Regions from separate parts of the Arthrobacter sp. Y3223166 genome, predicted to be linked through region 1. Evidence: riboswitches for the same ligand, from Rfam matches in the RefSeq annotation. Region 1 holds a riboswitch; the other holds the start of a gene.
The links. A riboswitch is a leader RNA that binds a small molecule or an ion and turns the genes downstream of it on or off. The one in region 1 is predicted to bind glycine.
Positions count from the first base shown of each region.

Region 1 (4,999 bases):
CCCCGGCAGCGGCACCTACGTAGCCGACGAACCGCTTTTGGCCTTCGGCTCCTCGTCGCTGACCGGCAGTACCGGTGCCGGAGACCCGATGAATCACGTCATGGATCTCCGCCTTGTCATCGAACCGGGGATCGCCAAGCGGGCGGCCATCAGGGCACGGGGCCAGGTCTCCAAATTGCGGTCGATCCTCGATGCCGCCACCAAAGAGGCGGCCCGCCCCCAGCCTTCGAACGCGGAATTAAGAAAACTGGATTTGGATTTCCATGCGGAACTGGCCCGGCTCTCCCTGAACCCGCTGCTGACCGAATTGTTGGCGATGTCCAATGACCTGATGGCCCCCTCACGTGCCGACGAATTCCTGACGCTGGAGCGTGTCCGAAGCTCTGTGATGTGGCACGGCCGCATTTTTGAGGCTGTTTTGGCGCGCGACGGAGACGGGGCCTTCGATGCCATGGAGGAGCACCTGATCGACATCAAGGGCCACACCGAAAAGGGACAGTGAATACGGGGCAATACCGCCGCCCGCGAGGCTTAGCCGGACCGGCGCGCGGTTAGCACTCGACGACGTTGACGGCCAGGCCTCCCATCGCGGTTTCCTTGTACTTGGAGCTCATGTCCTTGCCGGTTTCACGCATGGTGATGATGACTTCGTCCAGCGAGACGCGGTGCGTCCCGTCGCCCCAGAGCGCCATCTTGGCCGCGTTCACGGCCTTGGCGGCGCCGATGGCGTTGCGTTCGATGCAGGGGATCTGCACCAGGCCGCCGATCGGGTCGCAGGTCAGTCCCAGATTGTGCTCCATGGCGATCTCGGCGGCATTTTCCACCTGCGCGGGACTGCCGCCCATCACCTCGGCCAGTCCCGCTGCGGCCATCGAGGACGCGGAACCCACCTCGCCCTGGCAGCCGACCTCGGCGCCGGAGATGGAGGCCTGCTCCTTGTAGAGGACCCCGACGGCGGCGGCAGCCAGCAGGAACTTGACGATGACGTCTTCCTTGTCCGCCTGCGTCGCCTTGTCCATGCCGGGCGCGTAGTGCGTGGCGTAGAACATGACCGCGGGGATGATGCCGGCCGCTCCGTTGGTCGGTGCGGTGACGACGCGGCCGCCCGAGGCGTTCTCCTCGTTTACGGCCAGGGCCACCAGGTTGACCCATTCCTGCCAGTATTTGTGGTCCCGGTCCTTGTCTTCCTTGCGCAGCCGCTCATGCCAGGCGGGGGCCCGGCGCCGGACGTTCAGCCCGCCGGGCAGGACACCTTCGCGCCTGATGGCGGAGTCCTTGCATTCCTCCATCACCTGCCAGATGTGGATCAGGCCTGCGCGGATGTCCGCCTCGGAGCGCGAGGCCTTCTCGTTGAGCATCATGATGTCGCTGATGCCCAGGCCGGTGTTGCGGCAGTGTTCGAGCAGTTCCGCCGCCGTCCGGAAGGGGTAGGGGAGCGTCGCCTGGGCGGCATCCGGCTCCCGGGCGGCGGCACCTTCCTCGCCGTCGCGGACCACGAAGCCGCCGCCCACGGAAAAGAACGTCGCCTCGTGAAGGACCGAGCCGGCGTCGTCGGTCACCTGGAATTTCATCCCGTTGGTGTGCCGGGGCAGCACGGTGAGCGGGTGCTGCACCATGTCCTCGACCCGGTAGGCCAGGACCCGCCCGGCCGAGCCTTCGACCCGCGCGCACATCTGCAGCTCGCCGGTCGAGGCCATCTCCGCCAGGCGGGATTCGACGTCGTCGGGCAGGATCTGCTCGGGCTGGAAACCTTCCAGCCCGAGCATCACCGCCGTGAACGTGCCGTGGCCGCGGCCGGTGGCCGCGAGGGACCCGTACAGGTCCACCCGCAGCCCGGCCACCCGGTCCAGCACGCCGCTTGACACCAGTTCCCCGGCAAAGACCGCGGCCGCCCGCATCGGACCGACGGTGTGCGAACTGGACGGACCGATGCCCACGGTAAAGAGGTCGAAGACGCCGACGGCCATGATGGCTCCTCAGCGCCCTTCGGTTGCGGAAACCGGTGCCAGGTCCGGGTAGAGCGGGTGCGCCTGGGCCAGTGCCTCCACCCGGGCCTTCAAACCGGACAGGTCCGCGGCCGGCCCGGCGATGAGGGCCTCGGCGATGATGTCCGCGACCTGGCGGAACGCCTCGTCGCCGAAGCCGCGGGTGGCCAGCGCCGGCGTGCCGATGCGCAGGCCGGAGGTGACCATGGGCGGCCGCGGGTCGAACGGCACCGCGTTGCGGTTCACCGTGATGTCGATGGCCGCCAGCAGGTCCTCGCCCTGCTGTCCGTCCAGCTCGGAATTGCGCAGGTCGACCAGGACCAGGTGCACGTCCGTGCCGCCGGTCAGCACCGTGATGCCCTTCTCCGCGACGTCGTGCTGCGACAGCCGCTCGGCCAGGATCCGTGCGCCCGCCAGCGTACGCTGCTGGCGGTCGGCGAATTCCTTGGAGGCGGCAACCTTGAACGCCACGGCCTTGCCCGCGATGACATGTTCGAGCGGCCCGCCCTGCTGGCCTGGGAACACCGCGGAATTGATCTTCTTGGCGATGTCCGCCTCGTTGGTCAGGATGATGCCGCCGCGCGGCCCCGCCAGCGTCTTGTGCGTGGTGGACGTGACCACGTGGGCGTGCGGCACCGGGCTGGCGTGTAGGCCGGCGGCCACCAGGCCGGCGATGTGCGCCATGTCCACCATCAGGTACGCCCCGACCTCGTCGGCGATCCGGCGGAATTCCGCGAAGTCGAGCTCGCGCGGATAGGCGGACCAGCCGGCGATGATCAGCTGCGGCTGGTGCTCGTGCGCCAGCCGCTCCACCTCGGCCATGTCGACCCGGTGGTCCTCCTCGGAGACGCCATAGGCGGCCACGTTGTAGAGCCGGCCGGAGAAGTTGATCTTCATGCCGTGGGTCAGGTGCCCGCCGTGGGCCAGGTTCAGGCCCAGGATCGTGTCGCCGGGCTTGATCAGGGCGTGCATCACGGAGGCGTTCGCCTGGGCGCCGGAGTGCGGCTGGACGTTGGCGAAGCCGGCGCCGAACAGCTCCTTGACCCGGTCGATGGCCAGCTGCTCGATCACGTCCACGTGCTCGCAGCCGCCGTAGTACCGGCGCCCCGGGTAACCCTCGGCGTATTTATTGGTCAAGACCGAGCCCTGCGCCTGCATGACGGCGACGGGGGTGTGGTTCTCCGAGGCGATCATTTCCAGCCCGGACTGCTGGCGGCGCAGCTCGTTGTCGATCTGGGCGGCAATTTCCGGATCGAGGACGCCCAGGTCCACGTTCAGGCTGGTGCTGGCGACCGCCGCCATTGCCGCGCTCACGCTACTTCACCACCGTTGGCGGAGGCGTACTCCTCGGCGGAGAGCAGCGGTCCTTCCTCCGACACCTGGACGGTGAACAGCCAGCCGGCGCCGTAGGGGTCATCGTTGATCAAGGCCGGGTCGGCCACGGCGTCACCGTTGACTTCGATGACCTCACCGGTCACCGGGGAGTAGAGGTCCGAAACGGACTTGGTGGACTCGATTTCACCGCAGGTCTCACCGGCCGTCACGACGGTACCGACCTCCGGGAGATCCACGTACACGATGTCGCCCAGCGCCTCGGTTGCCACGGCAGAAACGCCAATTTTGGACGGGCCGGAACCGTCGGCGGCCACCCACTCGTGCTCCGCGGAGTATCGTAGTGCGGCGTTGACTTTGCTCACTGTGATGCCTTTCTTAAACACGCTTTTTGTTGAGGAGATGAGAGAAGGTCGAGGTCGACTCGGTCCCTGCAGTGCACCCGTTCCGTCTGCCTTGGAGCTTCGTGGGCGGAAGCACGTGCGGACGGTGATCGTGGCTTCGGTGAAGCGGTGGATGGCGGCCGGATCCCCGGGCTCCTTGGCTCGAGGCTTAGGGCGCCGGGCACCGGGAACGACGGGCGGGGATCACGGTGGGGCCAGGGCCGGCGACCAAGTCTTTGAGCGATGGCTGCGGAGGACGCGCCGCTGCAGGTCAGAAGTCATGAGGAACTCCAAGATTGGGCCGGCCCGAGGGCTCGGCTGGGATTGGGTTCCTCCCCGCTCTGTATTTGACCTGAGAGATTCCGCGGAGTGTGTTCCGCTTGCACCGTCGGTGAGCCAGGCTGCTGCCGGGCTGCTTTCCAGAGTTGCCTCGCCGCGGCGGTACATGGGCCTGAGAGATTCCTGGGGAGGATTTGCTCCTACGGCGCCTGCCCGGATGGTGTGCGGAGAGGTCTCTCCCGCCACGGTTCGAAAGGCATTCAGTTGTGGGTGATTCGCCTCACACCCTACACACAGTGCCGGTAGGATCCCAAATTCCCGCCGCCAAACATCCGGAGGCGTCGCCAACTGGGGTCACTTTCGGCCGCCACTTCAAGGTCCCGCCCCGCCGGCCGTACTCTCCGGTCCCGCCGGCGCCGGTCCAAGTCCGCGTCCGCCGCTGCGCGTGCGGGCGGACGCCGGCGCCTACACAATAAATGGATTCATCAGTATGCTTTGCGTTGATGTCGTCGAGAGGAAGGCTGATGACCGAGGCACCGGTACCGCCGGGCCGTTGACAAGAATCGACAGGTTTCGACAACGGGTTGGAACGAATGGCGCTTTGCGCCGGAAACGGAGATTTTGATGAGCAACGACATAGGACGCACGCCGCTATCGCCGGAGGAACTCGAATCCCAGTCCGGGACCGCGCTGCCGGACAAGGAAGTCGCGTCCATCCTGGATCTGAATGCCGATCTCGACCTGGCCATCGATGCGGCCGCGCCGATCGACCTGGCCGTCGCGGCTAACGCCAACGTGGCGGCCCCCATCGATGCCGCCGCCTCGGCGAACCTCCTCTCGTCCGGCTCCACGGCGCAGGCCCTGTCCGACCAGGGCGTCATCATCAATCAGGGCATCACGGCCGACGCGACCGCCGAGTCGACCCAGGACAGCACCATCGACCAGGGCAATGACACCGTAGAGGACGCCGGGGCAACGGCCGGTTCCGCTGCCGGGACGGGCGCCGCCGTCGGCGCTTCC
Region 1 covers NZ_JBNHGE010000001.1:220,125-225,123, reverse strand. The annotation lists gene AC5RUH_RS01125 (FadR/GntR family transcriptional regulator) at 1-502, shown strand, start outside; gene AC5RUH_RS01120 (L-serine ammonia-lyase) at 552-1,967, opposite strand; gene glyA (serine hydroxymethyltransferase) at 1,977-3,287, opposite strand; gene gcvH (glycine cleavage system protein GcvH) at 3,296-3,682, opposite strand; glycine riboswitch at 4,130-4,231, opposite strand; gene AC5RUH_RS01105 (peptidoglycan-binding protein) at 4,604-4,999, shown strand, end outside.

Region 2 (4,999 bases), on a different contig from region 1:
GGTGCCGCTGATCGCGGGGCGGCTGCGCAATCCCCTGGGCCTGGGCCTGCTGTTCATCGGCTTTTACACGGCCGGATACGCCGGGCTGCTGCTGTCACCCTCGTTCGGCACCTGGTTGTGGATCACCCTGGCGGGGCTCGGCCAGGGCACCTTTGCGCTGGGCCTGCTGCTGGTGAACCTCAGGACCCGCACCACGGCCGGCGCGGGGCTGCTCTCCGGGTTCGCGCAAGGCATCGGCTACACGGTCGCCTGCGCCGGCCCGCTGATGTTCGGACTGCTGCGCGAGGCCAGCGGCGGCTGGGGTGCTTCCTTCGGCCTGCTGGGCGGTGCCTTGCTCATCCTGGCGGTGGGCCTGGTCATCGTGGGCCGTCCCCGCTATCTGGAGGATTCGGCCCGGGATGGATAGCGGCCGCTGAGGCACAGCGCGTGGTTGGATGGGGAAATGCCGAGCCATGCCCTTGTGTCCCCGCCCAAGCTTGAGCCCGGTGACCGGGTCGCGATTCTCTCCCCGTCCTTTGCTGCCCCCGGGTTCGCGCCGGATGTCCACGAGCAGGCGATGCGTCGACTCAGCGCCGAAACGGGACTGGTCCCTGTGGAATACCCGACGACCCGGAAGCTTGGCGCTTCCGCCGCGGAACGCGCCGCGGATCTGCACGCCGCTTTGTCCGACCCGGCCATCCGGGCCATCCTCGCGACCATCGGCGGCGACGACCGGGTAGCCCTCATTCCCCATCTGGACGCCGGTCTCGCCGCCGCGAACCCCAAGATCTTCATGGGCTACAGCGACAACACGAACCTCTTGAACTGGCTGTGGTCGGTCGGGATAGCAGGCTACTACGGGGGCTCGACCCAGGTGCACCTCGGAGCCGGGCCGCACATTGACGACCAGCACCTCGCGTCGCTGAAGGCAGCGCTCTTTAAGGGCGGTGAGCTGGAGATTGTTGACCCAGGCGAGTCCGAGGACTTCGGGCCGGACTGGCTGACGCCACAAGCCCTTGTCAGCTTCGGTGAACGGGAACCCACGCAGCCGTGGACGTGGGCGGGGCCCGAGCGGGAAGCGACCGGCCGCACCTGGGGCGGGTGCCTGGAAGTCATCGATCAGCTGGCCATGGCCGATCGGCTGCCGCCCCTGGGAGCCCTCGAGGGGTCGATCCTGATTGTTGAAACCAGTGAGGAGTTGCCTCCGGCAGCGTGGGTCAAGAGATGGGTCCGGGCATTGGGGGAACGGGGCGTCCTCTCGGCGGTGGAAGGAGTGCTCGTCGCCCGGCCTCCGGTGAGCAGTCACGGTACCGTCCCGCCAGCGGAGGAGCGTGCCCGGCTCCGCGCCGCGCAACGCGATGCAGTCCTCGCCGAGATAAAGCGCTACAACGACCACGCCGTCGTCTGCATCGGAGTCCCGTTCGGCCATACCCGTCCGCAATGGATCGTGCCCTACGGCGGGACAATGCGGCTCAATGGCCGGGATCGAACCATCACGGCCGATTACAGTTGACCGCTGAGGCAGGCGGTCCGGGCGACGGATGCGCGGCTGCGTGAGCGTCCCCGCGCCTGCGGGCAGGCACGCATTCCTCGCCGTGGCCCCGGCCGGTAAGCTGGCGCCACAGTCGACCGGCGGGAGGCGCCATGAAGTTCAACGACCTGCTCGCAGATGCCTACGGCAGGATCCAGGAGCGCGTCCACTCCGTGCTGGACGGGCTGGCCGCCGGACAACTGGCCGCCCGGCCCGGCGGTGACAGCAACTCGATTGCCTGGCTTATCTGGCATCTGACGCGCATCCAGGACGACCATATTGCCGATGTCGCCGGCACGGACCAGTACTGGCTGACCGGCTGGGCGGAGCGGTTCGACCTGCCGCTGCCCCGGAAGGACCATGGCTACGGCCACACGTCGCAGCAGGTGGCGGCCGTCCGGGTCGAATCGGCCGACCTGCTGCGCGGCTACTACGACGACGTCCATGCCGGCACCCTGGAGTATCTGGCCGGACTGAGCGAGGATGACCTGGACCGGATCGTGGACACCCGGTGGGACCCGCACGTCAGCCTGGGGGTGCGGCTGGTCAGCGTCCTGGACGACTGCCTGGAGCACGTCGGACAGGCCGCCTACGTGAAGGGCATGCTCTCGCGCACCGATGCCTAGCGGCGGCCACGCGGGTTCCGGCGCCCCCGCGGCGGCTGCAAGCCGCGCCATCGGGCGTCGCCGCCTTGTTGCGCGCCAGCCGCTGGACTACCATTCAAGGAGTCAGTACAACTGCATACAGCCTTCGACATGCGGCGGGAGAGTCCTGCTGGGTACCAGTCAGCAGGCGCCGTAGGAGCAATACCTCCCCAGGAATCTCTCAGGCCCCTGTACCGCCGCGAAGAGGCAACTCTGGAAAGCAGCCGGACCGTTCAGGACCGGCTCACCGACGGTGCAAGCAGGAGGCGGCCCCTTGGGCCACAGCCTGCGGAATCTCTCAGGTTCAGTCACAGAGTGGGGAGGAACCCTTCACTACCGGCATGGTCAGCCCAGCCGGGGATAACTGGAGTTCCTCACATGACGGCTAAGTCCACCAGCGCTACCCGGCCCGGCAGCGCCTCCTTCACCGACCGACACATCGGTCCGCGCCGGAACGACGCGGAAACCATGCTCAAGCAGTTGGGCTACGGCAGCATCGACGAGCTGGTGGACGCGGCCGTGCCCGCCGACATCCGCCAGCAGGAACCGCTGGCGCTGCCCGCCGCCCGCAGCGAGTCCCAGGTCCTGGGGGACCTGCGCGCCCTCGCCGCGAAGAACGTGACGGCCGTGCAGATGATCGGTCAGGGCTACTACGACACCATCACGCCGCCGGTGATCCGCCGCAACGTGGTGGAAGACCCGGCCTGGTACACCGCCTACACCCCGTACCAGCCGGAAATTTCGCAGGGCCGGCTGGAGGCGCTGCTGAACTTCCAGACCATGGTCCAGGACCTCACTGCGCTGCCGATCGCCAACGCCTCCCTGCTGGACGAAGCCACCGCAGTGGCCGAAGCCGTGCTGTTGATGCGCCGGTCCAACAAGTCCAAATCCGCCGGCAAGACCGTGCTGGACGCGGACCTGCTGCCGCAGACCATCGCCGTCGTCAAGGGCCGGGCCGAGGCGCTGGACTTCGACGTAGAGGTTGCCGACCTCTCCGCCGGCCTGCCGGACGGCGACATCTCGGGCATCGTGCTGCAGCAGCCGGGAGCCTCCGGCCGGGTGTTTGACCAGGCTCCGGTCATCGCGCAGGCCAAGGAGCGCGGCGCCTTGGTCACCGTGGCCGCCGACCTGCTGGCGCTGACCCTGATCACGCCGCCGGGCGAGCAGGGCGCGGACATCGCCGTCGGCAACACCCAGCGTTTTGGCGTGCCGCTCTTCTTCGGCGGCCCGCACGCCGCCTACATGGCCGTCCGCAAGGGGCTGGAGCGTTCCCTGCCCGGCCGCCTGGTGGGGGTCTCGAAGGACGACGCCGGCCGCCCCGCCTACCGCCTGGCGCTGCAGACCCGCGAGCAGCACATCCGCCGCGAGAAGGCCACCTCCAACATCTGCACCGCGCAGGCACTGCTGGCCGTCGTGGCCAGCATGTACGCCGTCTACCACGGCCCCGAGGGCCTGAAGGCGATCGCCCAGCACGCCAATGAGGCCGCCCGCACGCTGGCAGGCGTGCTCACCGGCGCCGGGTACGCGCTGGCGGCAGACCGGTTCTTCGACACCCTCACGGTGAAGGCTCCGGGCAAGGCCGCCGAGATCGCCGCCGCCGCCGAGGCCAAGGGCGTGAACCTGCGCCGCATCGACGCCGACCACGTCGGCATTTCCGCCGATGAAACGACGACGGCGGAGCACCTCGCCCTGGTCGCGGAGGCCTTCGGCGTGGAGGACGCCGCCGGCAAGACCGCCGAAACGGCCGGGAACGCCGGCTTCGAGCTGCCGGAGGAGCTGCTGCGCAGCTCCTCCTACCTGGACCATCCGGTGTTCCACAGCCATCGCTCCGAGACCCAGATGCTGCGCTACCTGCGCCGCCTGTCTGACCGAGACCTGGCCCTGGACCGGACCATGATCCCGCTGGGCTCGTGCACCATGAAGCTGAACGCGACGGCGGAAATGGAGGCGATGACCTGGCCGGAATTCGCGTCCATCCACCCGTTCGCCCCGGCCAGCCAGACCGCCGGCTGGCGCGAGCTGATCACCGATCTGGAGGAACGCCTCGCGGCGATCACCGGCTACGCCGGCGTCTCCATCCAGCCCAACGCCGGTTCGCAGGGCGAATACGCCGGCCTGCTCGCCATCCGCCGCTACCACCTGGCCAACGGCGACGACCAGCGCGACGTCTGCCTGATCCCCGCCTCCGCGCACGGCACCAACGCCGCCTCGGCCGTGCTGGCCGGCATGAAGGTTGTCGTGGTCGCCACGGCACCGGACGGCACCATCGACCACGCCGACCTGCGCGCGAAGATCGACCAGAACGCCGACGCGCTTTCGGCCATCATGATCACCTATCCGTCAACGCACGGCGTGTACGACGCCGACGTGCGCGACGTCTGCGAGGCGGTCCATGCCGCCGGCGGGCAGGTGTACATCGACGGGGCCAACCTCAACGCGCTGGTAGGACTCGCGCAGCCGGGCAAGTTCGGCGGCGACGTCTCCCACCTGAACCTGCACAAGACCTTCTGCATCCCGCACGGGGGCGGCGGCCCCGGCGTCGGGCCGGTAGCGGTGGCCGAACACCTGGTGCCGTTCCTGCCGGGCAACGCCGCGCTGGCCGAACACGAAGGCAAGGGCGTGCCCGTCTCGGCCAGCGAGTACGGCTCGGCCGGCGTGCTGCCGATCTCCTGGGCCTACGTGGCCATGATGGGGGCCGAGGGCCTGACCGAGGCAACGAAGAGCGCCCTGCTGGCCGCGAACTACGTCGCCGCCCGGCTGAACGAGCACTTCCCGGTGCTCTACACCGGCAACGACGGGCTGGTCGCGCACGAGTGCATCCTGGACCTGCGCGAACTCACCGCCA
Region 2 covers NZ_JBNHGE010000041.1:3,179-8,177, reverse strand. The annotation lists gene AC5RUH_RS14180 (MFS transporter) at 1-406, shown strand, start outside; gene AC5RUH_RS14175 (S66 family peptidase) at 443-1,492, shown strand; gene AC5RUH_RS14170 (mycothiol transferase) at 1,624-2,136, shown strand; glycine riboswitch at 2,262-2,361, shown strand; gene gcvP (aminomethyl-transferring glycine dehydrogenase) at 2,533-4,999, shown strand, end outside.
Region 2: another riboswitch for glycine. It lies ahead of gcvP (aminomethyl-transferring glycine dehydrogenase); the one in region 1 lies ahead of gcvH (glycine cleavage system protein GcvH).